Regions from separate parts of the Variovorax raffinosi genome, predicted to be linked through region 2. Evidence: predicted binding sites of a transcription regulator. Region 2 holds the regulator's gene; the other holds the start of a gene.

Region 1 (15,191 bases), on a different contig from region 2:
ATCGCGCTGCAGGGTGGGCGCCTCGTTGTGGAGCTCGAGAACGGTGGGCACTACGAACGCACGGAATTTCTTCCGCACCAGGTGCGGATCGAACCGCAGACCGGCGATCGCTCGCTGATCGAGGTCTCGGGACAGGGTCGATCGGTCAGGGTGGGGCGCTATGTACGCCCGGAGTTGCGAGCGGCGTTGGCCCGCGAGATTCGAATGGCGTTGCGCGGCGCCTGAGGGGGCTCGCGCAGTGCTGCACGGTTGGGTTTGTCGAAAAATTGAAGAAACGTGAACACGATGAAGAGCATTTGGCGCAATAAGTACAGGCCGGCGAATCTGTTGCTGGCGGCCGGCGCGGCTTTCAGCAGCGCGGCGCACGCAGTCAACGATCTGCCCGGCGGCCCTTCGGTTCGCCAGTTGAATCTTCCGGTCGGTGTGACCAAGATCGCGCAGGAACAGCATTTCCTGCACACGATCATGATGATTCTGTGCACGGTCATCTTCGTCGCCGTGTTCGCGGTCATGTTCTATTCGATCTGGAAGCACCGCAAGTCGGTCGGCCACAAGGCCGCCAACTTCCATGAATCGGTGGTGGTCGAAGTCATCTGGACCATCGTTCCCTTCCTCATCGTGATCGTGATGGCGCTGCCCGCCACCAAGGTGCTGGTGGCCCAGAAGGACACCACCAACGCCGACCTCACGATCAAGACCACGGGCTACCAGTGGAAGTGGGGCTACGACTACCTGAACGGCGAAGGCGAGGGCCTGGCCTTCATCTCCACGCTCGACAGCTCGCAGCGCGCCATGTCCGACGCAGGCGCCAAGGGCGCGATGCCCGACGACTACCTGCTCAAGGTCGACTACCCGCTGGTGGTGCCGGTCAACAAGAAGATCCGCATCATCACCACCGCCAACGACGTGATCCACGCGTTCGCCGTGCCGCAACTGGGCCTCAAGCAAGACGCGATTCCCGGCTTCGTGCGCGACACTTGGTTCCGTGCCGAGACCATCGGCGACTACTACGGCCAGTGCCAGGAACTGTGCGGCAAGGAGCACGCCTACATGCCGATCCACGTGAAGGTGGTTTCGGCCGGCGACTACACGGCCTGGGTGGCCGACCAGCGCAAGGTTGCCGCCGCCAAGCTCGACGACCCGACCAAGGTCTGGACGCTGCCCGACATGCTGGTTCGCGGCGAGAAGGTCTATGCCGCCAACTGCGCCGCCTGCCACCAGGCCAACGGCAAGGGCGCGGGCCCGATCAAGGCGCTCGACGGCGATCCGAAGGTGCTCGACGCCGATCACTCGGTGCAATTGCACGTGCTGCTCAACGGCCAGAACAACGGCGCGATGCCGTCCTGGAAACAACTGAGCGATACCGACCTCGCGGCAGTGGCGACCTACACCAAGAACAGCTGGTCGAACAAGACGGGCCAGCTGGTGCAGCCGGCCGAAGTGCTGGCCCTGCGCGGCAAGTGACCCGGCAGCGCCCCGCGAAGAAGAAATTGCAAGGAACAACGAAATGAGTGCAGTCCTCGACCCCCACGGTCACGCAGTCCCCGGCGACCACGCACACGACGAGCATCACGATCACCACGCGCCCACCGGCTGGCGCCGCTGGGTGTTCGCGACCAACCACAAGGACATCGGCACGCTCTACCTGCTGTTCAGCTTCACGATGCTGATGGTGGGCGGCGTGCTCGCGCTGCTGATCCGCGCCGAGCTGTTCCAGCCCGGCCTGCAACTGGTGAACCCCGAGCTGTTCAACCAGTTCACCACCATGCACGGCCTGATCATGGTGTTCGGCGCCATCATGCCGGCCTTCGTGGGCTTCGCGAACTGGATGATCCCGCTGCAGGTGGGCGCGTCCGACATGGCGTTCGCGCGCATGAACAACTTCAGCTTCTGGCTGCTGATTCCCGCGGCGCTGATGCTGGTCGGTTCGTTCTTCATGCCCGGCGGTGCGCCGGCTGCAGGCTGGACGCTCTACGCGCCGCTCACGCTGCAGATGGGCCCCTCGATGGACGCCGGCATCTTCGCGATGCACATCATGGGCGCCTCGTCGATCATGGGCTCGATCAACATCATCGTGACCATCCTCAACATGCGCGCCCCCGGCATGACGCTGATGAAGATGCCGATGTTCTGCTGGACCTGGCTCATCACCGCCTACCTGCTGATCGCCGTGATGCCGGTGCTCGCAGGCGCCATCACCATGACGCTGACCGATCGCCACTTCGGCACCAGCTTCTTCAACCCCGCCGGTGGCGGCGACCCGGTGATGTACCAGCACATCTTCTGGTTCTTCGGCCACCCCGAGGTCTACATCATGATCTTGCCGGCCTTCGGCATCATCAGCCAGGTGGTGCCGGCCTTTGCCCGCAAGAAGCTCTTCGGCTATGCCTCGATGGTGTACGCCACCTCGTCGATTGCCATCCTGTCGTTCATCGTGTGGGCGCACCACATGTTCACGACCGGCATGCCGCTCACCGGCCAGCTGTTCTTCATGTACGCGACCATGCTGATCGCGGTGCCCACGGCCGTGAAGATCTTCAACTGGATCGCAACGATGTGGCAGGGCTCGATGACCTTCGAGACGCCCATGCTGTTCGCGGTCGGCTTCATCTTCGTGTTCACGATGGGCGGCTTCACCGGCCTGATCCTCGCGGTCGCGCCGATCGACACGCAACTGCAGGACACGTACTACGTGGTGGCCCACTTCCACTACGTGCTGGTGGCCGGCTCGCTGTTCGCCATGTTCTCGGGCTTCTACTACTGGGTGCCCAAGTGGACCGGCGTGATGTACAACGAAACGCGCGGCAAGGTCCACTTCTGGTGGTCGCTGATCTCGTTCAACGTCACCTTCTTCCCGATGCACTTCCTGGGCCTGGCCGGCATGCCGCGACGCTATGCCGACTACCCGATGCAGTTTGCCGACTTCAACGCCGTGGCGTCGGTCGGTGCCTTCTTCTTCGGTTTCGCACAGGTCTACTTCTTCCTGTTCGTCGTGCTGCCAACGATGCGCGGCAAGGGCGAGAAGGCTGCGCAAAAGCCATGGGAAGGCGCTGAAGGCCTCGAATGGGAAGTGCCTTCGCCCGCACCGTTCCACACCTTCGAGAACCCGCCCAAGCTGGACATCACCGCCACCAAGGTGATCGGTTGATCGACAGCCCACAGAGCCAAGCGACCGCACCACGATGACCACGCCTGAGCAAAGAAAGAACAACCGACGCATGGGGCTCACGCTGGCTTCCATCGCGGTGATCTTCTTCATCGGTTTCATCGTCCGCATGGTCTTCTTCGGCGGTCGTTGACCGCCGGCAACCGAACGGGAGCAGCAGCATGAGTCTCGGTCAACGCATCCAGCGCGCCAACGTCCGCATGGTCGGCAAGCTGGCCGTCGTGGCCTGCGGCATGTTCGCCTTCGGTTATGCGCTGGTGCCGATGTACCGCGCCATCTGCGAGATGACGGGCATCAACATCCTGGCGCTCTCCGAGCTCGAAGTGCCCGGTGGTGCCAGCGGCGGCAAGAACGTGCGCGTGCCCGACAACACGCAGGTCGACATGAGCCGCACCATCACGGTCGAGTTCGACTCGAACGTGCGCGGCGGCCTGTGGGACTTCAAGCCCGCGGAGCGGACCATCGAAGTGCATCCGGGTCAGCTCAACACGGTGATGTACGAGTTCCAGAACGTGCAGAACCGCCGCATGGCCGCGCAGGCCATCCCGAGCTACGCGCCGCAGCAGGCCGCGCCGTACTTCAACAAGCTCGAGTGCTTCTGCTTCAACCAGTACACGCTCGATCCGGGCGAGAAGAAGCAGTGGCCGGTCGCGTTCGTGATCGACCCCAAGATTTCCAAGGACGTGAAGACCATCACCCTGTCGTACACCTTCTTCGAGGTGGGCGGCAAGACGCCGCCGGCGCCGGTGGCGGCCAACTCGAATGCCGCCAATGAGCCGCGCTCGTGACCGCCGATCCTTCAGGCAAGCCAAAGGCTTCGAAGGCTTCGCTGTGGGACACGGTGAAGGCGGTGGGGTGGTCGTTCTTCGGCGTTCGCAAGAACAGCGCCTACCAGGAAGACCTGGGCAAGCTGAACCCGCTGCACATCATTGCGGTGGCGTTCGCGGCCGTGATCGTCTTCGTGGTCGCTCTGGTGTTGCTGGTGCGCCTTGTGGTCGCTGCCTGACGAAGATACCCACGCTAGCCAGAATCCATTGAATCGAGAGAAGAAAGAAAGCCAGGAGCTGATATGAGTTCAACCACCCACGGCACCACGCCCTACTACTTCGTGCCCGGACCATCGGCCTATCCGGTCATGGCTGCGACCGGCCTGTTCTTCGTCATCCTCGGCGCCGCGCAATGGATCAACGGGCACGCGTGGGGCTCCTGGTCCCTGCTGGCCGGCATGGTGATCTGGCTCGGCACGCTCTTCGTGTGGTTCCGCGCCTCCATCCGCGAGAGCGAAGGCGGGCAGTACGGCCACAAGGTCGACCTCTCGTTCCGCTGGAGCATGAGCTGGTTCATCTTCTCCGAAGTGATGTTCTTCGGCGCCTTCTTCACCGCGCTGTGGTGGGCCCGCACCCACGCGCTGCCGACGCTCGGCAGCCTGGACAACGCGATCCTCTGGCCCGACTTCAAGGCCGTGTGGCCCAGCGTGGCCGCTGGTGCTACCGGCTCGCCCGCCGGCATCGTCGAGCCCTTCCAGACGGTCGGCCCGTTCTGGCTGCCCACGATCAACACCGCGCTGCTGCTCAGCTCGGGCGTGACGCTCACCATTGCCCACCACGCGCTGCGTGCCGGCCATCGCGCACAAACGATCCGCTTCATGTGGCTCACCGTGCTGCTCGGCATCGTCTTCCTGGGCGTGCAGGGTTATGAATACCACCACCTGTACACCGAACTGAACCTCAAGCTCAGCTCGGGCACCTACGGTTCTACCTTCTTCATGCTGACCGGCTTCCACGGCCTGCACGTGTTCATCGGCATGCTGATGCTGCTGTTCATCACGCTGCGCCTGCAGAAGGGCCACTTCACGCCCGAGCGTCACTTCGGCTTCGAGGGCGCGGCCTGGTACTGGCACTTCGTGGACGTGGTCTGGCTCGGCCTCTACATGTTGGTCTATTGGCTTTGAGCGAAGAACCCAGGGTCTGTCACCAATGAAACGCCCTCGCGCTGGCTCCGCCATGCGGTGGATGTGCGGAGGGCGGCGCAGCCCATGGTCATCCATGGGCAAGCCGGCCGACAAAGCAGACGCCGTATGGCGGAGCCAGCCCGGAGGGAAGCCCTGCTGCGCGGTGCATTGCGGCGTTGCCCTTCGCTTGCGTAGCGGACTACGCGGCGCTCAGGGCGCCTTGCACTGCACCGCGCAGCAGGGCTTCGCGAGGGCGTTTCATTGGTGACAGACCCTGACGGCATTCCGCAAAAAAGGCGCCGCAAGGCGCCTTTTTCATGGTTCTCCTGGAACGAGCACCACCTACTTGCCGAGCGGGAGTCCGGTGGGCTGGATGTAGCCGAGTTTCCAGGCGAGCAGCATGCAGAGGAACAAAAAGACCGAGAGGCCGATCCGAAAGGTGAGCGCTCGCGCCATGCCACCGCTTTTGGCGCGCCCGTCGCGCCCGTCCTTCAGCATGAAGAACAGCGCAAAGGCGAGGCTCGCGAAGATGCCCACGAACACCAGGGCAACGAAATATTTCATGACCCGCATTATCGGCCGCACGCCCCTTTCTCTCCAGTGACTCCTGAACCCCTGTACCCCGAAGAACGCCGCCGTCCCGGTCGCTTCTGGCTCATCACCATCGCGGCCGTGCTGACGCTCGCCGCCACCGTTTCACTTGGCCGCTGGCAACTGTCGCGCGCCGCGCAAAAAGAAGCGCTGCAGGCCGACATCGACGCCCAGAAGCAGAAGCCGGCGCTGGCCCAGGCCGACTTCCTCGCGCTCGAAAAAGCCTCGGACTCGCTGCACCGGCCGGTGCGCCTGCGCGGCCTGTGGCTGCCGACGCAGACCGTCTACCTGGACAACCGACAGATGCACGGCGTGCCCGGCTTCTATGTGCTGACGCCGTTCGCACTTGAAGGCAGCGAGCAGGCGGTGATGGTGCAGCGCGGCTGGGTGCAGCGCAATTTTGTCGACCGCACGAAGCTGGGCGATGTCGAGACGCCGGCCGGCATCGTCGAGGTCACCGGCCTGATCGAGCCGCCGCCGAGCCACCTGCTCGAACTGGGAACGGCGGCAGCACCGGCAGCGGCCGCATCGGCACCCGCCGCAGGGGCCTCGGCACCGGCCGCCGAAGGGGCTTCGTCCATCCGGCAAAATCTCGACCTGGAGGCCTTCCGCGCCGAGACCAAGCTGCCGCTGCGAACCGATGTGTCGCTGCAGCAGACCGGGCCGGCCTCCGAGGGCCTGCAGCGCGACTGGCCGGCCCCGGCGCTGGGCTTGGAGAGGCACTACGGTTACGCATTCCAGTGGTTCGGCCTTTCGGCACTCGTCGTCATCCTCTATGTCTGGTTCCAATTCATCACCCCCTTCCGCCGCTCAAGGCGCCGCGCACGCGATGGCCGCTTCTGACGAGCCGCTGGGCCTGACGGTGCACTCGATGCCGTCGCCCAACCAGGCGCTCGACGGCGCCGAAGGGCGGCGTACCGTGAGCGGGCGCTGGAAGATGATCGCCGTGATGCTGATGTGCGCGGCACCCGTCATTGCCTCGTACTTCACCTACTACGTGATCCGGCCTGAAGGCCGCAGCGTGTATGGCGAGCTGATCGATCCGCAGCGCGAACTGCCCAAGCTGACCGCCACCGACCGCGATGGCGCGCCGGTCGACATCGCCACGCTCAAGGGCCAGTGGCTGCTGGTCGCGGTGGCGGATGCGGCCTGCGACGCGCTGTGCGAGCAACAGCTCTACCTTCAACGCCAACTGCGCGAAAGCCTGGGCCGCGAAAAGGACCGCATGGACCGCGTCTGGCTCGTGAGCGATGCCGCGCCCGTGCCCGAGCGCCTGAACAACGGCCTGCACGGCGCCACCGTGCTGCGCGTGCCGGCCGACCAGTTGGCCAAGTGGCTGGCGCCGGTGGCGGGCCATACGCTGGCCGAGCACCTCTTCGTGGTCGACCCGATGGGCAACTGGATGATGCGTTTCCCGGCCCGCATGGACGCCGCGGGCGCCAGCCGCGCCAAGCGCGACATCGACCGCCTGCTGCGCGCCTCGGCCTCGTGGGACGAGCCCGGCCGCTGATTCCCCATGGACACGAGCTCGCTCTACGATCTGACGCCGATCGCCTGGCTGATGGCCGCCGGCATCCTGATCGCGCTCGGCCCGCTGGTCTGGGTGTGGCGCCGCAATGCGGGCGCCGGCCCGGTGCGACGGCTGCACGCGCTGACCGTGCTCACGCTGTTCCTCACGTTCGACCTCACGCTGTTCGGCGCCTTCACCCGCCTGACCGATTCGGGCCTGGGTTGTCCTGATTGGCCCGGCTGCTACGGCAACGCCAGCCCGGCCGGTGCACGGCACGAGATTGCGATGGCGCAGGCGGCTCAGCCGACCGGCCCGGTCACGCACAGCAAGGCCTGGGTCGAGATGGTTCACCGCTACCTGGCAACGGGTGTCGGCGTGCTGATCCTCACGCTCGCCGGCGCGACCTGGATCGTGCGTCGCCGCCAGCGCCGTGCCCCGGCGCCTTCGGGAGAAGAGGGCGGACACCACGCCACGCTGAGCGCATGGTGGCCGGCCTTCACGTTGGTCTGGGTCTGCCTGCAGGGCGCCTTCGGTGCGCTCACCGTGACCTGGAAGCTCTTCCCCGCGATCGTCACGCTGCATCTGCTCGGTGCCGTGGTGCTGCTGGCGCTGCTTTGCATCCAGGCCGTGCACTACCGGCAGGCGGCGGCGCAGCGGCTGCCCACTGCAGTGTCGCCCGCGCTGCGCAATGGACTGATCGCCACTACCGTCTTGCTCGTGCTGCAGATCGCCTTGGGCGGCTGGGTCAGCACCAACTACGCAGTGCTGGCCTGCACGCAGTTTCCGACCTGCCAGAACAGCTGGTGGCCGCCGATGAATTTCGCGCAGGGCTTCGAGATCTGGCGCCACCTGGGCGTGACCGGCGAGGGCCAGCCGCTCGACTTTTCCGCGCTCACGGCCATTCACTACGCGCATCGGCTGATGGCCTATGCGGTGTTCGTGGCGCTCGGCGTGCTGGCGTGGCGCATGCGCCGCATCGAGCCGCTGCGCTCGCAGGCGCACTGGCTTGCCGGACTGGCGCTGCTGCAACTCGCAACGGGCCTGGGCAATGTGCTGCTCGGCTGGCCGCTGGCCGCGGCCGTGCTGCACACCGGCGGCGCCGCGGCGCTGGCCGTGGTGCTGACCTGGGCGCTGTGCGAAAGCCGCCGCGAAGCCGCATCCACAACCGTGGCTCTGCGCGCCGACGACAATGCACGCGCGACCCCCAACCCGAAGAAAGCAACCGCGTGAGCACCCCGATCCCCGTTCAGCACACCAGCACCGCGAACGTGCTGCGCCAGTTCTACGCGCTGACCAAGCCGCGCGTGGTGCAGCTGATCGTGTTCTGCGCGCTGATCGGCATGGTGCTGGCCGTTCCCGGGCTGCCCTCGTGGGCCGATGTGCAGCGCGGCGTGCTGGCTTGCATCGGCATCTGGCTGGTGGCGGGTGCGGCGGCGGCGTTCAACTGTCTGGTCGAGAAGGGCATCGACGCGAAGATGAAGCGCACCGCCTGGCGCCCCACGGCGCGCGGGCAGCTCAGCGACATGCAGGCGCTGCTGTTCTCGGCGCTGCTGTGCGCGGCCGGCTCGGCGCTGCTGTGGTTCACGGTCAACCCGCTCACGATGTGGCTCACGTTCGCCACCTTCGTCGGCTACGCGGTGGTCTACACCGTGATCCTCAAGCCGCTGACGCCGCAGAACATCGTGATCGGCGGCGCCTCGGGCGCGATGCCGCCGGTGCTCGGCTGGGCCGCGATGACGGGCGATGTCGGTCCCGAGGCGCTGATTTTGTTTCTCATCATCTTCCTGTGGACGCCGCCGCATTTCTGGGCGCTGGCGCTTTACCGCGTCGAGGACTACCGCAAGGCCGGCCTGCCGATGCTGCCCGTCACGCACGGCAACGAGTTCACGCGGCTGCAGGTGTTGCTGTACACCTTCATCTTGTTCGCGGCCTGCCTCATGCCCTTCATCTACGGCATGAGCGGCTGGCTGTACCTGGCGGTGGCCATCGCCGTGAGCATCGGCTTCACCGGCTACGCCTTCGCGCTCTGGCGCAACTACTCCGACGCGCTGGCACGCAAGACCTTCCGGTTTTCGCTGATCCACCTGAGCGTGCTTTTCCTGGCGCTGCTCGTCGACCACTACCTTCATTGAATTGAATTGAACACCGCTCCCATGAACAAGCGAAACGCTCTCAAACTGATTGCCGCAAGCGTGGGCGTGGCGGCTCTGGGCGTGGGGCTTTCGGCTTGCGGCGAGGCCAAGCAGAATTTCAATGCCGTGGACATCACGGGTGCCGACTATGCCAAGGGCTTCTCGCTGAAGGACGCCGATGGCAAGGTCCGCACCATGGCCGACTTCAAGGGCAAGGTGGTCGTGCTGTTCTTCGGCTACGCGCAATGCCCCGACGTGTGCCCAACCACCATGACCGAGATGGCGCAGGTCAAGCAGCAGCTCGGCAAGGACGGCGACAAGCTGCAGGTGCTGTTTCTCACCGTCGACCCGGCGCGCGACACGCCCGAAGTGCTGAAGGCCTACATGGGCGCGTTCGACCCGAGCTTCGTGGCGCTCATTCCTACGCCCGAAGAACTCGCCGCGGTCGCGAAGGACTTCAAGGTCTATTACAAGAAGGTCGACGGCAAGACGCCGACCAGCTATTCGATGGACCACTCGGCCGCCAGCTATGTCTACGACACGCAGGGCCGGTTGCGGCTGTATGCGCGCTACGGCGCGGGCGTGCCGACCATGGTGTCGGACGTGAAGGCGCTGCTCGCTTCCTGAGGGGCTGCACATGGACGCCGCAGTGGCCTTGGTCGGCTCGGTCGATCACCTGAAAGGGCGCAAGGGTGCCTTTCGCATCGCGCTCATTCCACCCGAGGTGCTGCGCGCACTCAACGACGGCCTGCTCGAAACCGTCAACCTCAATGAATTCATGGCGCTGGAGCTGCCGCAGCTCGCGCGCAGCGTAGCGGGGCACATCGGCCTCGACGCGGAGAGCGAGCGGCTGGTCGACACGCTGGCGATGCTCAGCGCCTTCAAGCCGATGCAGCGGCACAGCCACGTCGCGCGTGCGCTCTATGACCTGACGGCTCTGCACGCCGAGCGTGATGCTGTCGCCCACAAGCTGGCCACGCATGCGAGCGATGTCGCGCGCTGTTGGGCTGCCCAGTGGGTCACGCTCTCGGGGCTGTCGTTGCCGGCGCAACTGGAGGCGGTGCGCCGCTTTGCAGCCGATCCGCATTTCGGTGTGCGTGAGATCGCCTGGATGGCGGTGCGCGACGCAGTCATCGCGTCGTTGGACGAAGCGCTGGCGCTGCTGCAGCCCTGGGTCTTCGACGCCGACCCCAACATCCGCCGCTTTGCTAGCGAACTCACGCGCCCGCGCGGCGTGTGGTGCGCACAGATCGAGGCTCTGAAAACCGAGCCCTGGCGCGCGCTGCCGCTGATCGAGCCGTTGCGCGCCGACCCGAGCCGCTACGTGCAGAACTCGGTCGCGAACTGGCTCAACGACGCGAGCAAGACCCAGGGCGAGTGGGTCGACAGGCTGTGCGCGCGCTGGGTGGCCGAGTCGGACACGGCCGAAACCCGCTACATCGCCAAGCGCGCCCTGCGCACGCTCTCCAAATGAAAAAGCCCGGCTTGCGGCCGGGCTCGTTCGGGAAGAGGGCGGAAAATGCCGCTTATGCGTAGTCGGCGAGCGCCTTCTTCATCTTCTTCATTGCAGCGACTTCGATCTGGCGAATGCGCTCGGCACTCACGCCGTACACAGCGGCCAGGTCGTGCAGCGTCATGCCGCCCGAGCCGTCGTCGTTGACCTTGAGCCAGCGCTCTTCCACGATGCGGCGGCTGCGATCGTCCAGCGCTTCGAGCGCGGTCGCGATGCCGTCGCTCGACAGGCGGTCGCGCTGCTGCGATTCGAGCAGGGCGGTCGGCTCCTGCGTGGCGTCGGCCAGATAGGCGATTGGGCCGAAGCCTTCGTCGCCGTCGTCCGACGGACCCGGATCGAGCAGCACGTCGCCGCCCGACAGGCGGGTTTCCATCTCGACCACTTCTTCAGGCTTGACGTTGAGCCGGGTCGCCATTTGCGACACCTCGTCGGGGCTCAGCGTTTCGCGGTGCGTGCCGTTGTCGGCCGCGGCCGAATCGGCCTTGAAACCCTGCTTCATGGACCGCAGGTTGAAGAACAGCTTGCGCTGGGCCTTGGTCGTCGCGACCTTGACCATGCGCCAGTTCTTCAGGATGTACTCGTGGATTTCGGCCTTGATCCAGTGCATGGCGTAGCTCACCAGCCGCACGCCCTGGTCGGGGTCGAAACGCTTCACGGCCTTCATCAGGCCCACGTTGCCTTCCTGGATCAGGTCGCCGTGCGGCAGCCCGTAGCCAAGGTACTGGCGGGAAATGGAGACGACCAGGCGCAGGTGCGACAGGATCAGCGCACCGGCGGCGTCGAGGTCGTTCTGGTCGCGCAACTTGCGTGCGAAGCCCTGCTCTTCTTCGAGCGTGAGCAGCGGCAGGCGGTTGGCGGCCGAAATGTAGGCATCCAGGTTACCCAGCGGGGGGACCATCGACCATGGATTGGCGACGGCCAGCTGGTTGGCAGAGACTCCAGACAGCGTTGTCATCAGGGGAAACTCCTTAGTGTTGGCCATATTAGCACTCGGTTAGAGGGAGTGCTAAACCAAGGGTTCCCTTGAGTTTCTATCGCGGCGATAGCTTCTGGCTCGGGAGGTGTCGATTTTCATTGGGGATGGAATTTCTTTCACTGGGAATGGAACCGTGATTCTTTTGAAATCAACGACTTAGCGGCGTATTTCGGACCCGGCCGCCGGCCAGCTCGCCGAATTTGGGGCCTGCCGTCAGGATTTGCTCGACGGGCCATGTCGGCGCGCTGGTGGCCATGGTTGCCGAACTGCGCAAGTGCGCCGGCTTCTTTCGTGACCACCTGCGCTCATCGTGATTCAGGGCGGCACTTCTCTCCTCCGGCGGATCGCAGGCCGTCGCTTCGAGCCTTGCAGAAGATGCACCTACCAGTCGAATGCTCGAGTCTTTGCCTGGCAAGCCCGGCTAGGCCGGGATGGGCTCGGGCGCGGCAGAGTTTTCTCCGAGGGCCGCGCTCGGCCATAGGCTGCCGCTCACGAGCAGCCCTTGCGCGATGCTGGTGTCCCTAGGCCATGGGCCTGTGGTATCGTCAATGCTTAGCGGGGCTGAGCGTCCCTGTGCCGCCTCCAACGGCATCGTTTTCAATGAACGCTCTGGTTAGCTGGATACCCGACCGTGAAGGTATGAATGCCCAAATCAGGTCGACCAAGGAGGCACGTCGGCCATGAATTGGAGCTTTCATGACTCGCGTTTATTTCCAATCGGATTCGATTCCGAAGTTTGCTGCCAAGCGCCTGAAGTACGGCTTGGCCATTCCGCAAGCAAAAGCCGAACTCTGGACCGCCCAGATTTTCAACTACCGTGACTGGCACGACATGCTCAACATGTTGGGCAGGCAGGAGCCGACCCTACTGGACGAGCACATTCCTCCGTCTGCCTTGCAGGAGCGCCGGGAATTCCAAGCACAGGCACTTCGAACCTGCTTTTCGAAGGACAACTTCGCCTACTTCGCGCCCACGGTCCTTGCGCAGTGGCAGCCTTCTGCAGCACGCCCAGGCCCTTACGCAATCGACCTGCAAGCACCGTCGGCTCTGAACGTGCTCGCCCAGTGGAAAGCCCTCGCGGCGCAGGGCGTAGCAGACTACGCTTTCCGCCTCGCATGGGTGCTGGCTCCTGATGGTCCGCAATCCCGGCACGAACCGCTCAGCGCAGTGCAAGAGGAGGCCACCCTGCTCTATCGGCAGGCCGCGGAGGCCGAACACGTGGAAGCGATGTTCAACTTAGGACTGTTCATGCTGCCGCGTGTAATGCGACTGGATAGCCCTGAGGTGCGAGCCACAACTTGGTTGCATCGAGCTGGTCAACTCGGCGACAGTCGTGCCAAGGCCTACGAACGCGAAGATGATGACCGCAAGGAAGACATTCTGAACAGCCTCCTCGCCGGCACCTTGGAGCCCACCACTCTCTCCGCACAAGAGGACGCGTGGATTCGCGGGGTCTGGCGCCGGCCATACTTCTGAGCACCCAACTGGAAGGCGGGCCGGCGGGAGCCGGCCCGTCTGCCTATGCGGATTGAGAAATACTTTGCACGGACTCGCACGAAATTAAGCGCCGATCAGCGTCGCGCTGCAGTCACTGGAGTCAGCGGACGCAGCAATGTAGCCGCTAAATTCCAAAGTTGGTGAGTCAAAACCCGAGGAGTTCCATTTTCAGTGAAACGGCGGTTCCGATCTCAATGATTGATCCATGCGTAGGTGGTTCACTCCAAAGGGATGAGAGTTCCACACTTCGTGAAGCTCGACAAGTTGCTCCACCATCGCCGCGCCCTCCAGGCGGTCCGGCCAGAGCCAATACTTGCAAGCGGTGTCTTCCAGGGCGACTCGTTTGACCTGTGTCACGTCAAAAGCGGAGGGTGTGAATGCCCGCAGGTCGATCTCGAGCGCGGGTAGTTGCATGTTCTCGTATGCCCGACGCTTCTCCATGTCGCAGAAGGAAGAGTAGGCGATCTCGATTGCCACGCCGATACCATCCGTTGTGGTCGCAAGCAAGTCGGGTCCCCAACGCAATTAAATCGAGGCATAGTCGATGCATCTTCCAAAGATTGGCAACACCTACACGCAGGAACGTTTGGGCATCGCAGCGGTGCAGCGTTATGCGGCGTTGCGCCAGCAAATTTGGCGTGAGACTGGAACCGGCGATGTCGGCATCGATGGGAATCTTGAGTACGTGAGCACCGACGGCTTCGCGACGGGTCGGCTTGTGGCCGTGCAGGTGAAGGCCGGGCCATCTTACTTCGCGCATCCTACGACTCAGGGGTGGAAGTTCTATCCCGAAGAAAAGCACCGACGCTATTGGGAAGGATTTCCACTGCCAGTCTTGCTCGTTTTGCACGACCCGGCCTCGGGTGCTTCGTATTGGTCCGACGCCCGTCAGACCCTTCGCACACCTCGGGCTGAGCAAAGCTTCATCGAGGTGCCGTCGCGGAACCTTCTCGAAGCTACTGACGCGATCAGCTTGTTTGAGAACGCCGGGGTGCAGAACCAGCCATTCATCGGCGATATCGGCAAAGTCCTGAGCGCGCTGCTCACCACAAAGTCAAACGATGCCGGCTTTCCACTGAGCTACTTCGATCTGTTCACGCATGGGCTGACGAACATTTGCCGCAGCATCTATTACGGGATGGACGTTGTCAGCAATGCCGTTGAGTACAACCTTGGCGCGGCCGAATCCGAGTTCGGCATGGGCATGGGGGATGCCGAGCACCAGTTCACCTTCGGCTTTGTGAAGTTCTTGGTAGCGCAAGATCTCGCGCAGATCGACTATGCCGACTGCCTTATAGACTGGCTGGATCGGATGATGCATCCGCATTTTGTGGCGCCGCTTACCTCACGCGGAAGAGCTCTTGTGTCACTGATACATGAGCAAGAGTCCGTCCTTGTCACTGCGGGCAAGCTACCGGATGAAGGTGGGATTCATGTGGCGCAGGAAGGGTTTTTCGGCATGGTTCCGCAGTCTTACATGCGACGATTTGCGCTCATCCACAGCTTCCAACTCGCGCAAGTTTCTTGATCGCACCGTGTGCTACCGGGCGAGGCGCTGGCGCCGCACTGAGAACCTTGCGCTTCGGACCTGAACCGCCTCGATGTGGTGGACGTCGACGGAGGATGGCACTACTCGCAGGGCAGGTTGGCGAAAATCTTCGCCGACGATCGGGGTCCACGGAGCGGATGGGTTCGCGCCCCCAAATGCGTTGTCAGCGGTCGGGTTGCCTTCTGGAACCTCTTCCCAGACTAGGTAGTCGGAATGGACCTGGTCGTCGCTGTAGTCCAGAGATCTGGCAGACACTTTGGTACCGTCGGGCAGATCGAGCTTTTCCACGAGCGCCGCAGCATGGAA
Region 2 (15,191 bases):
TCGGTCACGGGCAGGTCCGCGCGCACCGCGAGCACGCCGTCGTTGAAGGCGACGATGCCGAGCGGGTCGAAGTCCTTCAGCGGGTCATAGCCCGCCGCCTTGTCGACCACCGGATTGACCGATGCGATGGAGGGCGAAACCGCGATCAGCGTGCGGCCGTCGCGTGCGGCCCGCAGCGCCGCCTGCACGCCGATCTTGCCGGCCGCCCCGCCCTTGTTCTCGACCACGACCGCCTCGCCCAGCACGGAAGACAAGCCCTGCGCCACGACGCGCGCGACACGATCGATCGGGCCACCCGGCGGCGTCGGCACCACAAGGGTCGTCGCCCCTTGCGCGACCTGCGCGGGCACCGGGCCCGACAGGAGCACGCCGAGCAGCAGCACCAGCACGGCACCGGCGCGGCGCAGGGCTTCTTCAGCGCACGACCGCATCGCCGTTCTCCACACCGACCGAACTCAGCGCCTTCGCAACCCACTCGTGCATTGCGGCCAGCAGCAGGTCGGTGTCGATGCCGGTCATGAGGAACGGCGCCGCACCGCGGTGCACCAGTTCGGCCGAGTAGGCCGCATCGGCGATGCCGCCGATGGCGAGCGGCTTGCCCACGCGCAGGCAGGCGGTCAATGCGGCGTCGTGCGCCGCGCGCACCCGTGGATGCCTGAAGTCGCCGGCCACGCCCAGTTCGGCGCTCAGGTCGTTGGTGCCGATGCCCACGATGTCGATGCCCGGCACGGCGGCGATGCCTTCGATGTTCTCGATGCCGAGCGGACTTTCGATCAGCACCTTCAGCGCCGTGGCCCGGTTCATGGCCGCGTTGAAGTCCGGCGCGCTCATCTTGCGATAACCCACGTGCGGCAGCGTGCCGATGGCCGAGCGATGGCCCAGCGGCGGAAAACGGCAGGCGGCCACCAGGTCTTCGGCCTGCGCCACGGTCTCGATGCGCGGCGCGATGATGCCGCCCGCGCCGCCGTCGAGCAGCCGGCCGATCACGCCGTACTCGCGCTCGGGCACGCGCACGAAGGGCATCAGGCCGATGTCGAGCGCGGCGGCGCAGATCTGCGCGGCCGCGTCGATGGCGATGCTGCTGTGCTCCAGGTCCACCCAGATCGCATGGTGGCCGCTGGCCTTGGCGATGCGCGCGATGTCCGGCGTGCGCGAGCAGCGGACGCCGAGCGCGGCCACTGGCAGGCGCTGCAGCAGGCGGCTCACGACGAGGTTGGTGGATGCGGCCGAAGCCGTGTCTTGCGCCATGCGGGTCTTCCTTGTCTCTTGTTGTGCAGGTGTAGGCGGATGCTAGAGAATGACCCTCATATCCGGAAATACCGGATTCGGATGGCGTTCGATACTCTGGAGATATCGTGGAACTTCGACACCTGCGTTACTTCGTCGCCGTGGCGGAAGAACTCAACTTCACCCGCGCGGCCGAGCGCCTCTACATGGCGCAACCGCCGCTGAGCACGCAGATCCGCGGGCTGGAAGAAGAACTGGGCGTGCAGCTCTTCGAGCGCGACAAGCGCCGCGTGTACCTCACGCAGGCGGGGCGGCACTTCCTGGACCGGGCACGCACCATCCTCGCGTCGGTGCAAAGCGCGAAGGACGAGGTCCAGAGCGCGGCCGCCGGCGAGGTGGGCAAGCTCAACCTGGGCTTCACCGCGTCGTCGGTGCTCACGGCGGGGCTGCCGGCCGCCATTCGCAACTACCGCGCGGACTACCCCGCCGTCGAACTGCGGCTGCAGGAAATGGCCTCGATGCACCAGCTCGACGCCATCCACGCGCGCGAGCTCGACCTGGGCATCCTGCGCAAGCCGAACGTGAGCATTCCGATGGGCGTGACCATCGAGGAGTGGTATTCGGCGCCGCTGGTCGCGGCCATGCCGCAGCAGCACGTGCTCACGCGCGGCAAGGGCATCCACGTGCGCGAGCTGAAAGACGTGCCGCTGATCGTCTACCCGCGCGACGCCGGCATCGGGCTCTACTGGAAGGTGCAGGAGCTGTGCGCCAAGGCGGGCTTCCGGCCCGCGGTGATGCACGAGACGCGCGAAGCCTCGACCATGATCGGGCTGGTGGCCGCGGGCTTCGGCGTGGCGATCGTGCCGAGCGACACGCAGTGCATACAGCTCGAAGGCGTGCTGTACAGCCGCATCCTCGACAAGGACGCGGTGTCGAGCCTCTACCTCGGCTACCGCGATGCCGATGCCAACCCCCACCTGGACAGCCTGCTGCGATTGCTGCGCACCACGCCCACGGCCCACACGCCGGTGGGCCGCAAGAAGCCCTGACCGGTCAGGTCAGCGAATCAGGCGCGCTGGTTGCGGTGCGCGATCCAGCCCAGTGCCGCCGCCGCCAGGAGTGCCGGCACGGCCGCCAGCAGGAACAACTGGCTCCACGGCAGTTGCGCGCCCACGAGGAAGCCGCCCACCAGCGGCCCGACGATGGAGCCGATGCGGCCGATCGACATCGACAACCCCACGCCGGTCGCGCGCACGTTCGCCGGGTAGTAGTGCACGCACAGCGCGGGAATGTTCATCTGCCCGCCGATGATCAGCAGGCCGATGGCGAACACCAGGCAGAAGGCCGCGACCTCGCTGCCGACCAGGTGGAAGCCGAAGAACGGAACCAGCAGCGCACCCAGTCCGAGGCAGATCGCCACCGGGCCGAAGGGGCTGCGGCGTGCCACCACGAAGGACATGGCGAACGCGCCCGCCACGCCGCCCACATTGAGCATCACGCCGGCCAGCGCCGAGCGTTGGGGGCTCATGCCGCTCATCGAGAGCACGCTGGGCGTCCAGCTCAAAAGGAAGTAGCTCACCAGCAGGATCATGAAGGCGGCAAGGCTGATCAGCGCCGTGCCCAGGCCCCGGCCATCGGCCACCAGTTCGGCGATCGGGTGTTTGGTGCGGGCCACCGGCGCGTCGGCGCGCGAGGGGTCGCGCTCGGGCTCGGACACCGCGAACACCAGCGGCAGCATCGCCAGCGCGAGCACGCCGCCGCCGATGAAGATGCCGCGCCAGCCCACCTGCTGCATCAACGCCGCCGTGATGGCACCGCCGGCCACGGCGCCGATGGGAAAGCCCAGGAACATGCGCGAGACGGTCGCGCTGCGGCGCGCGGGCTGTGCATGCTCGGCGGCCAGCGCAGAGATGGTGGGGATCGCGCCGCCCAGGCCGATGCCCGAGAGAAAGCGCCACAGCATCAGTTGCTCGGGCGTGGCCGACCACGCGCTCAGCACGATGAAGCAGCCGGCCGAAAAAAGCGATGCCAGCAGCAGCTTGCGACGTCCGAAGCGGTCGGCCGCCGCACCCAATGCGATGGCGCCGACCACCGCGCCCGCGAAGCTCACCGCGAAGACCTTGCCGAAGGCGCCCGGCGGCATGCCCCATTCCGTCGAGATCAGCGGCGCGACGAAGGACAGCATCAGCGTGTCGTAGCCGTCGATCAGCGCCACCAGGAAGCAGACGATGAGCGCAAAGCGCGCGGTGCGCGAGGTCGCGCGGGGCGGGCTCGTCGCCCCGTCCATTGAGAGCGATAGCATTTTTTGTCTCCTGAATCGGAGCGATGCTAGGAGCCGTCAACGATATTCACAAATATCGCTTTCGAATGAATTTCGATACCTTTTCGATATTTTCATTTCTCGAAATCTGCGCGGCTTGCGGCCCGGTCTTTCCGGTCAGTCGTCGGAAAAGATCTCGCCGAACCCCTGGAAGGCCCAGCGCGCATCGCTGTGCGCATAGACCGCCGTGAATTCATTGTTGATGCCACGCGACCAGAAATGAAGGCCGAGCCGCCCGCGAAAAAGAATGATCTGCGCCAGGTCGGCATCGATCTCCCCGAGTGCTTCGACCATGCTGTCGATCAGCGGCAGCACGGCCTCCAGCGTTGGCATGACCTCGCGCTGAAGTGCCTGCAGATCGGCCGCATACACCTGCACCGTGAGTTCGCTGGATGTTCCGGCGTACAGGTCGCAGTCGAATTGCACGCGGCCTTCGGGGTCATGGCCATCACCCGCTTGAGAAAATCCCCGATGTCGAAGTTCGGCCAGGTAGTCCATGCGGCCAGTCTATCGCCGCCCTCTCCACCTGGCATCGGCATGCGCAACGCCCGATGGCCTACGGCAGCTTCGCGATCACCTTGATCTCGAACTGGAAGCCGTAGAGCCACGTCACGCCGATGCCGGTCAGCGTCGGGTGCGGCGCATCGCCCCAATACTCCGGCACCAGCTTCCATATTTTCTCGAAGTTCGTTTCCGGATCGACGATGAAGACGGTGACGTCGACCACGTCATCGAAGGTGCAGCCCGCCGCCTTCAGGATCGCATTCAGGTTGTCGAACGCGAGCCGCACCTGCGCCTGCAGCTCGGGCTCGGGCGAGCCGTCCTCGCGGCTGCCGACCTGGCCCGAGACGAACAGGAAGCCGTTGGAACGGATCGCTGGCGAATAGCGGTTCTTTTCATAGAGCGCCTGGCGCCCTGGCGGAAAAACGACGTCGCGCTTGGTCATGGATTGCCTTCTTCTTGAAGGGGTCGAAGCCGACCCCGGTGATAACGATGAAGGGACTTTAGGGAGCCGCGCCCGCCGGATAAACGGGCAAAGCCAACAATGACTGTTTGCAGAACCCAAACAATCATCTAGGGCCTGTTCACACTACACAAGGGGTCGCGAAGCTCGCCACAGCCCGCCCGTCAAGGCGCGTGACGCCGTGCGTGCGTCCGCACGCACAAGGAGCGCAACGCCGACGGGCGGGCTGTGGCGAGCTTCCCTGCGGGTTGCTTCTCCAAGGGGCCGTCTGCGGCGTTGCCCGCGCTTGCAAGGCTTCAGCCTTGCCGCGCCCGGGCGCCTTGCAGCCAGCCCCTTGGAGAAGCAACGCGACCCCTTGTGTAGTGTGAACAGGCCCTAACCCGCAGGAGCAGACATGGACCGTTTCGATGCAATGCAGGCCTTCGCCCGCGTGGTGGAAGCCGGCAGCTTCACCAAGGCGGCCGAGACGCTGCACATGAGCAAGACCAGCGTGACGCAACTGGTGCAGCAGCTCGAAGCACGGCTGCGCGTGAAGCTGCTCAATCGCACCACGCGCAAGGTCAACGTCACGGCCGACGGCGCGGCCTACTACGAGCGGGTGGTGCGCCTGCTGGCCGACATGGACGATGCGGAGACCAGCCTGTCCAGCGCGTCGGCGTTGCCCCGGGGCCGCCTGCGGGTGGACGTGCCCAGCCCGCTGGCCCGCATGATCCTGGTGCCGGCATTGCCGGCCTTCCACGCGCGCTACCCCGACATCCAGATCGACATGGGCGTGAGCGATCGCATGGTGGACGTGATCGGCGAGAACGTGGACTGCGTGGTGCGCGGCGGCGAACTCACCGACCAGTCGCTGATGGCGCGCCGCGTGGCCGACCTTCGACTGGGGGTGTACGCGGCACCGAGCTACATCGAGCGCGCCGGCACGCCCTCGCACCCGCGGGAGCTGGAGGACACGCACCACCGCATCGTGGGCTTCCTGTGGTCGCGCAGCGGCAAGGCCTTTCCGTACGCCATGCACAGCGGCAGCGAGCGCATCGAGGTGCAAGGGCGCCACGTGTTCTCGGTCGATGACGGCAATGCGTACCTCGCGGCCGGCCTTGCGGGTCTCGGCGTTCTCTGGCTACCGGACTACATGTCCGAACCGCATCGGGCGCGCGGCGAACTGGTGCCGCTGTTCGAGGGCTGGCGCCTCGATCCGATGCCGCTGTACGTGGCGTTTTCGCCGAACCGGCATGTCAGCGCCAAGTTGCGCGTGTTCATCGACTGGGTGGTCGAGCTGATGGCGCTGCATGCGCCTGTCGTCGTCCGGCGCGACGCGTGACCATTGCGAGGCGCTAACCCAGAACGTCATTCACCTGCTCATTGAATTCGGTCTGGCTGAGGGCTGCGCCGATCTCGCGCGGCAACGCATCGCGCGCCGAAAACACGCCGAGGATCTTCGCCCCCGCCACGAGCGGCAGATGGCGGAACCCGCGCTCGAGCATCAGCACCACGGCGTCGGACACCAGCGTCTCCGGCGGTATGCAGATCGGGTTCGGCGTCATGACCTCGCGCACGACCGTGCGATCGGGGTCGAGCCCCTTGGCCAGCACGCGGGTCATCAGGTCGCGCTCGGTCAGGATGCCCAGCAGGGTGTCCGGCAGCTCCATGACGAGCACGCTGCCACAGTTGGCGCGCGTCATCACGCATGCGGCGTCGCGCACGCTGGCCTGCGGGCCCAGGCTGAGCACATGCGTGCGCGAGATGGACTGAAAAACGGTGCGCTCGGCCATGATCCGCCCTCCGAAGGAGTCGTGAATGGTGCGCCTGGCGTTTGCTCAGCGCAAGGAGTTGTTGAGCCGCTCCAGCGCCTGGGCACCAGGGCAGAGCTGGGCCGGCCCCAGCGCGTTGAGCGGCCGGTCGCTGGTGTTCAGCGCCGTGTGCAGGTCGGTGGCCAGCGGATCGACGTAGAGCAGGCCCGTCACCACCTCGCCCATCTCGTGGTGCCGCTGCATGTACGCCATGGCGGCATAGCGGTCGCCGGGGTTGTAGTCGGGGTGCAGGCTGCGCAGGCGCAGCACCGTGCCGTCGTGCTGGCGAACGTCCATCACTTCGCCCGCTCCCAGGTCGACGGTGATTTCCTCCCGCCCGCTGATGAAGTCGATGCGGCTCACCGCCTCGTTGTGCTCGCGCACGTAGTCGTAGCTCTTGGTGCTGCCCGGGTGGTTGTTGAAGGCCACGCAGGGGCTGATCACGTCGATGAAGGCGGAGCCGCCGTGGCTGATCGCCCCCTTGATCAGCGGCACCAGCTGCGCCTTGTTGCCCGAAAAGCCGCGCCCCACGTAGCTGGCGCCCAACTGCAACGCCATGGCCACCAGGTCGAGCGGGTTGTCGGTGTTGACCACGCCCTTCTTGCTCTTGGAGCCTTGGTCGGCCGTGGCCGAGAACTGGCCCTTGGTCAGGCCATAGACCCCGTTGTTCTCCACGATATAGGCCATGCGCACACCGCGCCGCATGGCGTGCGCGAACTGGCCCAGGCCGATGGAAGCGGAATCCCCGTCGCCCGACACGCCCAGGTACAGCAGGTCGCGGTTGGCCAGGTTGGCGCCGGTCAGCACGCTGGGCATGCGGCCGTGCACGGTGTTGAAGCCGTGCGACGCGCCCAGAAAATAATCCGGCGTCTTGGAGCTGCAGCCGATGCCCGAGAGCTTGGCCACGCGGTGCGGCTCGATGTCCAGCTCCCAGCAGGCTTCGATGATGGCGGCGGAGATCGAGTCGTGGCCGCAACCGGCGCACAGCGTCGATATCTTTCCCTCGTAGTCGCGCCGCGTGTAGCCGACCTTGTTGGTGGCCAGCGTCGGATGGCGCAACCGGGGCTTGGCAAGGTAGGTCATGCGGATTCCTTGGTATCGGCGACGCGGGACGCCTGCGCGTGTGTCTGCGCCTGCGTCTGCTGCACATGCGCGCTGATGGCCTGGACGATGAAGCGCGCGGTGATGGGCGTGCCGTCGAAATGCAGCACCCGGATCAGCCGGGCGGGGTCGGCGTCCAGTTCATTGACCAGCAGGCTGCGCATCTGCGCGTCGCGGTTCTGCTCGACCACGAACACCTGCCTGTGCTGCGCCAGGAACTGCACCACGCTGTCCGGAAAGGGAAAGGCGCGCAGCCGCAGCGCGTCCAGATGGATGCCCTGTTCTTCCAGCGTGTCCAGCGCTTCGTGCATGGACGGGCTGGTCGATCCGAAATAGATCACGCCCAGGTCGGTCTTCTCGGCGGCCGGCCGCAGCACCGGCTGCGGCACCAGGGTGGCCGCGGTCGCGAACTTCTTCAGCAGCCGCTCCATGTTGTAGATGTAGTCCGGCCCGCGCTCCGAATACCGGGCGTAGGCGTCGCGTGTGGTGCCGCGCGTGAAGTAGCTGCCCTTGGTCGGGTGCGTGCCCGGCAGCGTGCGCCAGGGAATGCCGTCGCCGTCCACGTCCTTGTAGCGGCCGAAGTCGCGGCCCGCTTCCAGCTCTTCGGCGCTCATGACCTTGCCGCGGTCGTAGGCCGCGCTGTCGTCCCAGGCGAAGGGCTCGCACAGGCGCTGGTTCATGCCGATGTCCAGGTCGGTCATCAGGAACACGGGCGTCTGCAGCCGGTCGGCCAGGTCCAGCGCCGCCGCCGCATGCTCGAAGCACTCGTACGGATCTTCGGGAAACAGCAGCACGTGCTTGGTGTCGCCATGCGAGGCATAGGCGCAGCACAGGATGTCGGCCTGCTGGGTACGCGTGGGCATGCCGGTGGAGGGGCCGCCGCGCTGCACGTTGATCAGCGTGACGGGAATCTCGGCGAAGTAGGCCAGGCCGATGAACTCGGTCATCAGCGAAATGCCCGGCCCCGAGGTGGCCGTGAAGGCCCGTGCGCCGTTCCATCCGGCGCCGACCACCATGCCGATGGAGGCGAGTTCATCTTCCGCCTGCACGATGGCAAAGCGGTGCTGGCCGGTGGACGGGTCCACGCGGAACTTGGTGCAGTACTTCTGGAAAGCCTCGGCCACCGAGGACGACGGCGTGATCGGATACCAGGCCGCCACCGTGGCGCCGCCATACACGCAGCCCAGCGCCACGGCGCTGTTGCCGTCCACGAAGATGCGGTTGCCCACACGGTCGGCACGCCGCACCTGCAGGCCCACGGGTTCGCGCAGGTTCTCTCTTGCGAAGTCGCAGCCCAGGTGCAGCGCCTGCACGTTGGAGGCCAACAGCTTTTCCTTGCCCTTGTACTGTTCGCCGAACAGCTTCTCGACCACTTCCGGCTCGATGCCCAGCAGGATGGCCAGAGCGCCCACGTAGACGATGTTCTTGAAGAGCTGGCGCTGGCGCGGGTCCTGGTAGACGGCGTTGCAGATCTCGGTGAGCGGCATGCCGATCACGCGGATGTCGCTGCGGAATTTCGACGGCGGCAGCGGCCGCGTGCTGTCGTAGAAAAGGTAGCCGCCGGGCTCCAGCTCGGCCAGGTCGGCGTCCCAGGTCTGCGGGTTCATCGCCACCATCATGTCGGTGCCGCCGCGCCGGCCCAGGTGGCCCTGCTCGGTCACGCGCACCTCGTACCAGGTCGGCAGACCCTGGATGTTGCTGGGGAAGATGTTGCGCGGACTCACCGGCACGCCCATGCGCAGGATGGCCTTGGCGAACAGCTCGTTGGCCGAGGCCGAACCCGAGCCGTTGACGTTGGCGAACTTGATGACGAAGTCGTTGATGCCTTCGATCTGCGGAACGGCGCTCATGCGGCCACTCCCTGCCCCGCGGGCGTCATCTTCAGCAGGAACTTCTGCATGTCCCAGGCCCCCGTGGGGCAGCGCTCGGCGCACAGGCCGCAGTGCAGGCAGACGTCTTCGTCCTTGACCATGACGCGGCCCGTCTTGAGCCCGCCGGACACGTACAGGTCTTGCGTCAGGTTCAGCGCCGGCGCCTTGAGCCGGGGCCGCAGCTCAGCCTCTTCGCCGTTGTCGACGAAGCTGATGCAGTCCATCGGGCAGATGTCCACGCACGCATCGCACTCGATGCAGGCGGTCTCGGTGAACACGGTCTGCACGTCGCAGTTCAGGCAGCGCTCGGCTTCCTTGAAGGCGGTGGCGGCATCGAAGCCCAGCTCGACCTCGACGCGAATGCTGGCCAGTGCCGTCTCGGCCTTGGCCCATGGCACCTTGTAGCGCAGGTCGTTGGAGGTGTCGTTGTCGTAGCTCCACTCGTGGATGCCCATCTTCTGCGACACCAGGTTGGTCATGGGCGCGGGGCGAACATAGACCGGCTCGGCATGCAGCAGCTTGTCGATCGACACGGCCGCCTCGTGGCCATGGGCCACGGCCGTGATGATGTTCTTGGGGCCGAAGGCCGCATCGCCGCCGAAAAAGACGCGGGGCACGCTGGACTGGAAGGTGTTCTTGTCCAGCACCGGCAGGCCCGACTTGTCGAAGTCGATGCCGCAGTCGCGCTCGATCCAGGGGAAGGCGTTTTCCTGGCCCACCGCGACCAGCACTTCGTCGCATTCGAAGAAGGCGTCCGGCTCGCCGGTGGGCACCAGCGAACGGCGGCCCTTGTCGTCGTACGCGGCCCGCACGATCTCGAACAACATGCCCTTCAGCTTGCCCTCTTCATGCACGAAGGCCTTGGGCACGTGGAAGTTGATGATCGGAATGCCTTCGTGCTGGGCGTCTTCCTTTTCCCAGGGCGAGGCCTTCATCTCCTCGAAGCCGCTGCGCACGATGACCTTCACGTCGGTGCCCCCCAGTCGACGAGCCGACCTGCAGCAGTCCATGGCCGTGTTGCCACCGCCCAGCACGACCACGCGCTTGCCGATGCTGCTGATATGACCAAAAGAGACCGAGTTGAGCCAGTCGATGCCGATGTGGATGCTGGCCGCGGCCTCCTGCCGGCCGGGCATGTCCAGGTCGCGCCCGCGCGGCGCGCCGCAGCCGACGAAGATCGCGTCCCAGTCCTGCGCCATCAGCGCCGTCATCGAATCGATGCGCTCGCCGCTGCGGAACTCGACGCCCAGGTCCAGGATGTAGCCCGTCTCCTCGTCGATCACCGACTCGGGCAGGCGAAAGCGCGGGATCTGCGTGCGGATGAAACCGCCGGCCTTGGCCTCGCCGTCGAACACCGTCACCTCGTAGCCCAGCGGTGCCAGGTCGCGCGCGACAGTGAGCGAGGCCGGCCCCGCGCCGATGCAGGCAACGCGCTTGCCGTTCTTCGGTGCGAGCGTCGGCATGCGCGCGCGCACGTCGTCCTTCATGTCAGCGGCCACGCGCTTGAGCCGGCAGATCGCCACCGGTTCGGGATCCTGGGCGTTGCTTTCCTCCACCCGCCCGCGCCGGCAGGCCGGCTCGCAAGGCCGGTCGCAGGTGCGCCCCAGGATGCCGGGAAAGACGTTGGAGGCCCAGTTGATCATGTAGGCGTCGCTGTAGCGGCGCTGCGCGATCATGCGGATGTATTCAGGGACGGGCGTGTGCGCCGGACAGGCGTACTGGCAATCGACGACCTTGTGGAAGTAGGCCGGATTTGCGATGTTTGTTCGCTGCAATGCGTGTCTCCTGGACAAACGCCCGGGACCCCGGAGGGGCCCGACATGTGGCTTGGCGCCAGTATGCGCCGCACTGGTGCACGCACAGCCTTGGTGAAATCCCGCGGTGACGGGACCCTCGGGGCGAGATCCGGAAACGAAGGTGCGACCTCTGCGAGAGGCCCGGCGCACTGCGAACTATTTCTTGATGAAGTACCGGCTGGGCGCCTCGCCCAGCGCATGCCGGAACACCGTGGCAAAGGCGCTCGGGCTGCTGTAGCCCAGGTCCGCGGCCACGCGCGTGACCGGCTCGCCATGGCCCAGGCGAACCACCGCGGCAAGCAGGCAGGCTTGCTGGCGCCACTCGATGTAGCTCACGCCGGTGTGCTGGCGGAACTGCCGGGTGAACGTGCGGCGGCTCATGCCCGTGCGTGCGGCCATGTCGTCGATGCCGATCTCCAGCGAGGGGTTGATCAGCATCTCCCGGCAGGCTTGCGCAAGGCGTGGGTCGGTGGGCAGCGGGGCATTGAGCGACAGCGTCTTCATGTCCGCGATCTCGTGCAGCAAGAGATTCATCAGATGCGCATCGCGTCCGCCGAGCTTGTACAGCGCAGGCACATCGACGGCCTTCTCCAGCAACTGGCGCAGCAGCGGCGACACGTCGAGCACCCGGCAGTCGTCCGGCAGCCCCAGGCGTTGTGCCGCCTTGCTGCGGACATAGGTGTTGAGCATGGTCACCGCACCGCGCATCTGCATCGCGTGCTGCAGGCGGGCCGGCACCCAGATGGCACGTTGCGCCGGAACGACCCAGTTGCCTTTGTCGGTGAACACGGTGATCACTCCGCAGGCGGCGTACGCGAGCTGCCCACGCTCGTGGCTGTGCGAAGGAAACAGCTCGCCGTCCGGATAGTCGCGGGCCGTCACCACGGCATCGCGCGGTGTCTTCACGTAGGGATTGATGTCGATTTCTCGCATGGCCCGGATTTGACATCAATTGACCCACCATCGAAGGCGGGCCGGGTCGAAATCCAGCCAAATCACCTTGGCCGACGCCCTCCGCGCCGGCGCACCCGACGCGGAAATACCGACCATGCAAAAGAAACACCTGCTCCTGGCCATCCTCGTGACGGCCGTCTGGGGATTCAACTTTCCAATCACCAAGCTTGGCCTGGCCAGGGTCGACCCGCTGCTGCTCACGGCCATCCGCTTCACGCTGGCGGCCTTGCCCCTGGTGTTCATCGTCAAGCGCCCGCAGGTCGCCTTCGGATGGCTCGCGGCCTACGGGCTGATCTTCGGCGTGGCGATGTGGGCCTTGATCAACCTGGGCATCGCGTGGGGCGTGCCGCCGGGCAGCGCCGCCTTGCTGATCCAGTTCAGCGCCTTCTTCACGCTGGGCTGGGGCGTGCTGTTGTTCAAGGAAGGGTTGAGCCTGCCGCAGGTCGTCGGCCTCGTGCTGGCGGCGCTTGGATTGGTGGGCATCCTGTCGGGCCGTTCAGATGGAGCGACCCTGCTCGGCTTTTCCCTGGTCATGGTCAGCGCCGTGGCATGGAGCATTGGCAACATCGTCGTCAAGGTGTCCGGGGTACGCGAGATCTTCGCCTTCGTGGTCTGGGCCAGCCTGTTTCCGCCGATACCCCTGTTCCTGCTGACCTGGCTGTTCCACGGATCGGCGCCGTATCTCACGCTGCTCGATCATGTCGACGGCGTGGCCGTGTTTTCGCTGCTGTTCCAGGTCTACGGCGCCACTCACTTCTGCTACTGGGGGTGGAACCTGCTGCTGCGCGAATACCCGGTTTCGCGCGTGGCGCCGCTTTCACTTCTGATTCCGGTGTTCGGCATCGCCGGGTCCATCCTTATCTTCGGGCAGCAGCCCAGTGCTTCCGAGTGGACTTCGATTGCGCTGATCCTGGCTGCGCTGGCGGTCGGGCTGGTGAAGGGGCCGGCGGTTCTGGCCAGCAGGGCTGGGCAACGGGCATGAGTGGCTGCATCGCCCAAAGACGATCCACGAAGAAAGCAGCGTGATGCCTGCTTCTTCGAAGTATTTTCAAGGGGGAAGGGAACGTGGTGGTAGGCCGTGATGGGCTTGAACCATCGACCAACGGATTATGAGTCCGCTGCTCTAACCAACTGAGCTAACGGCCCACGCGGGCACGATTCTATTCGTGCCGCGCCACCCGCCCGCTCACTTGCGGTGGCTCAGCGCGTTGCCGATCAGCCGCGACGTGATGTCGACGATCTGGATCATGCGTTCGTAAGGCATGCGGGTCGGCCCGATCACGCCCAGCGTGCCGACCACCTGCCCATCGACCTCGTAGTTGGCGCTGACGATGGAGAGTTCCTCGAACGGCACCACCTGGCTCTCGCCGCCGATGAAGATGCGCACGCCTTCGGCCTTGCTCGACACGTCGAGCAGCCGCATGAGCTGCGCCTTCTGCTCGAAGAGTTCGAAGGCGCGGCGCAGTTGCCCCATGTCGCTGGAGAAATCGCTCACCGCGAGCAGGTTGCGCTCGCCGGAGATCACGACCTCGTCTTCCTGCGCCTCGGTCAGCACTTCGGAACTGACCTGCACCGCTGCCTGCATCAGCGCCGCGATCTCGCCGCGCAGTTTTTCGACCTCGGACTGCAGACGGTCGCGCACCTGCTCGATCGTCAGGCCCGCGTAGTGCGCATTGATGTAGTTGGAGGCCTCGACCAGCTGCGACTGCGAATAGTCGGCCTCCGGGAAGATCACCCGGTTCTGCACGTCGCCATCGGGCGACACGATGATCACCAGCAGCCGGTTTTCGGACAGCCGCAGGAACTCGATCTGCTTGAACACCGACGCGCGCCGGGGCGCCATCACGACACCCACGAACTGCGACAGGTTCGACAGCAGGTGGGCCGCGTTGGCAATCACCTTCTGCGGCTGGTCGGGCGCAAGGCTCGGCGTGCTCATCTGCTCGCGCTGGGCCGTCAACATGGTGTCGACAAAGAGGCGGTAGCCACGATGCGTTGGAATGCGGCCAGCCGACGTGTGCGGACTGGCAATCAGCCCCAGCGCCTCCAGGTCCGACATGACGTTGCGGATGGTCGCCGGCGACAGGTCCAGCCCCGAGGATCGCGAGAGCGTGCGTGACCCGACGGGTTGCCCGTCGGCGATGTAGCGCTCGACGAGCGTCTTGAGCAGCAACTTGGCACGGTCGTCCAGCATTGCAAGATTTTAGTGTTGTACTTCGAAAAGTTTGGGAAACAGAGGCGCATAGCCTAGCTCACCCGGCGAAGTCGCAAGCCGCCCCGGCCTCGACGTGTCACGCCAGCCCGCACGAGCGCAGAACGGACAGCCGTGGGGGACACCCCGAACATGAGTGCCACTTCTGCCAGAGTGAACCCTGCGGAATAAAGCACCCCCACGGTATCGGCCTCATCACCCGTCACCAGCGTACTGCGCCCAAACTGAACGCCACGCGCCATAGCTGCGACCCTGCCCGCTTGGCAGCGCTCTCGAATAATGGCTCGTTCAAGCTGTGCAACAGCACCCAGAATCTGCAGCACGAATTCACCCATCGCGGAAGACGTATCAATCGGCTCCGTGAGCGACTTAACTGCACACCCCGCGTGCTTCAGCCGGTCCAACAACTGCAGCAAATCTTTGAGACTTCGCGCCAGCCGGTCTAGCTTGTAAACCACCAGCGTACAGCCTGGACGCAACGACGCAAGCGCCCGGTGCAGCTCGGGCCGAGGTCCGATGCCGCTGGTCTTTTCGGAGTAAATCTCACGCACACCAGCACCACGCAATGCATCAAGCTGCATACGCGTTTCCTGATCGTTGGTGGACACCCGCGCATAACCTACAAGCATCGAAATCCTCTCAAACAAACCGCCAAAAGATGTATGTATTTGGCCGCTCAGCCGCTTAAACCCAAGCACTGACACTTGCCAGCCCCTGATCCGCTCCACAGAGGGCAATCTCTGTAGACTGCACATCAAAGGAGAGGGCCATGGGGATTCAGGACAGAGACTGGTATCGCGACGAGATGCGACGACGACAACGAGAAGAAGAAGCCGCAGAAAAAAGACGGAAATCCCCGCTGCGAGGGCTCATGGGGGTTCGCACGGTGAACCGAGGACAAGCACCAAAGCTATGGGGCGGAGACTGGCACTGGAGCATCCAACTGCTGGTATGGC

What was found. The regulator HrcA, encoded in region 2, represses chaperone genes, less so after heat shock. The targets are predictions, from matches to a motif close to TTAGCACTCNNNNNNNNNGAGTGCTAA.
Region 1: rpoH (RNA polymerase sigma factor RpoH) is a predicted target of HrcA. The motif match lies at 11,847-11,873, and genes of this name have one in related genera.

The regions. Positions count from the first base shown of each region.
Region 1 covers NZ_JBPJZR010000007.1:2,246-17,436, reverse strand. The annotation lists gene ACSFB7_RS20660 (DUF2244 domain-containing protein) at 1-225, shown strand, start outside; gene coxB (cytochrome c oxidase subunit II) at 286-1,464, shown strand; gene ctaD (cytochrome c oxidase subunit I) at 1,508-3,148, shown strand; gene ACSFB7_RS20645 (cytochrome oxidase small assembly protein) at 3,183-3,299, shown strand; gene ACSFB7_RS20640 (cytochrome c oxidase assembly protein) at 3,328-3,954, shown strand; gene ACSFB7_RS20635 (DUF2970 domain-containing protein) at 3,951-4,172, shown strand; gene ACSFB7_RS20630 (cytochrome c oxidase subunit 3) at 4,236-5,117, shown strand; gene ACSFB7_RS20625 (twin transmembrane helix small protein) at 5,460-5,690, opposite strand; gene ACSFB7_RS20620 (SURF1 family protein) at 5,718-6,551, shown strand; gene ACSFB7_RS20615 (hypothetical protein) at 6,538-7,218, shown strand; gene ACSFB7_RS20610 (COX15/CtaA family protein) at 7,225-8,448, shown strand; gene cyoE (heme o synthase) at 8,445-9,350, shown strand; gene ACSFB7_RS20600 (SCO family protein) at 9,372-9,977, shown strand; gene ACSFB7_RS20595 (DNA alkylation repair protein) at 9,988-10,824, shown strand; gene rpoH (RNA polymerase sigma factor RpoH) at 10,877-11,818, opposite strand; gene ACSFB7_RS20585 (SEL1-like repeat protein) at 12,536-13,315, shown strand; gene ACSFB7_RS20580 (hypothetical protein) at 13,505-13,813, opposite strand; gene ACSFB7_RS20575 (DUF4365 domain-containing protein) at 13,881-14,864, shown strand; gene ACSFB7_RS20570 (RES family NAD+ phosphorylase) at 14,877-15,191, opposite strand, start outside.
Region 2 covers NZ_JBPJZR010000015.1:81,174-96,364, forward strand. The annotation lists gene ACSFB7_RS32110 (Bug family tripartite tricarboxylate transporter substrate binding protein) at 1-431, opposite strand, end outside; gene ACSFB7_RS32115 (HpcH/HpaI aldolase family protein) at 415-1,248, opposite strand; gene ACSFB7_RS32120 (LysR substrate-binding domain-containing protein) at 1,356-2,276, shown strand; gene ACSFB7_RS32125 (MFS transporter) at 2,294-3,529, opposite strand; gene ACSFB7_RS32130 (hypothetical protein) at 3,665-4,045, opposite strand; gene ACSFB7_RS32135 (RidA family protein) at 4,104-4,493, opposite strand; gene ACSFB7_RS32140 (LysR family transcriptional regulator) at 4,906-5,832, shown strand; gene ACSFB7_RS32145 (CBS domain-containing protein) at 5,846-6,283, opposite strand; gene ACSFB7_RS32150 (2-oxoacid:ferredoxin oxidoreductase subunit beta) at 6,329-7,384, opposite strand; gene ACSFB7_RS32155 (2-oxoacid:acceptor oxidoreductase subunit alpha) at 7,381-9,252, opposite strand; gene ACSFB7_RS32160 (FAD-dependent oxidoreductase) at 9,249-11,048, opposite strand; gene ACSFB7_RS32165 (AraC family ligand binding domain-containing protein) at 11,226-12,002, opposite strand; gene ACSFB7_RS32170 (EamA family transporter) at 12,118-13,005, shown strand; tRNA gene ACSFB7_RS32175 (tRNA-Ile) at 13,093-13,169, opposite strand; gene hrcA (heat-inducible transcriptional repressor HrcA) at 13,210-14,217, opposite strand; gene ACSFB7_RS32185 (recombinase family protein) at 14,271-14,864, opposite strand.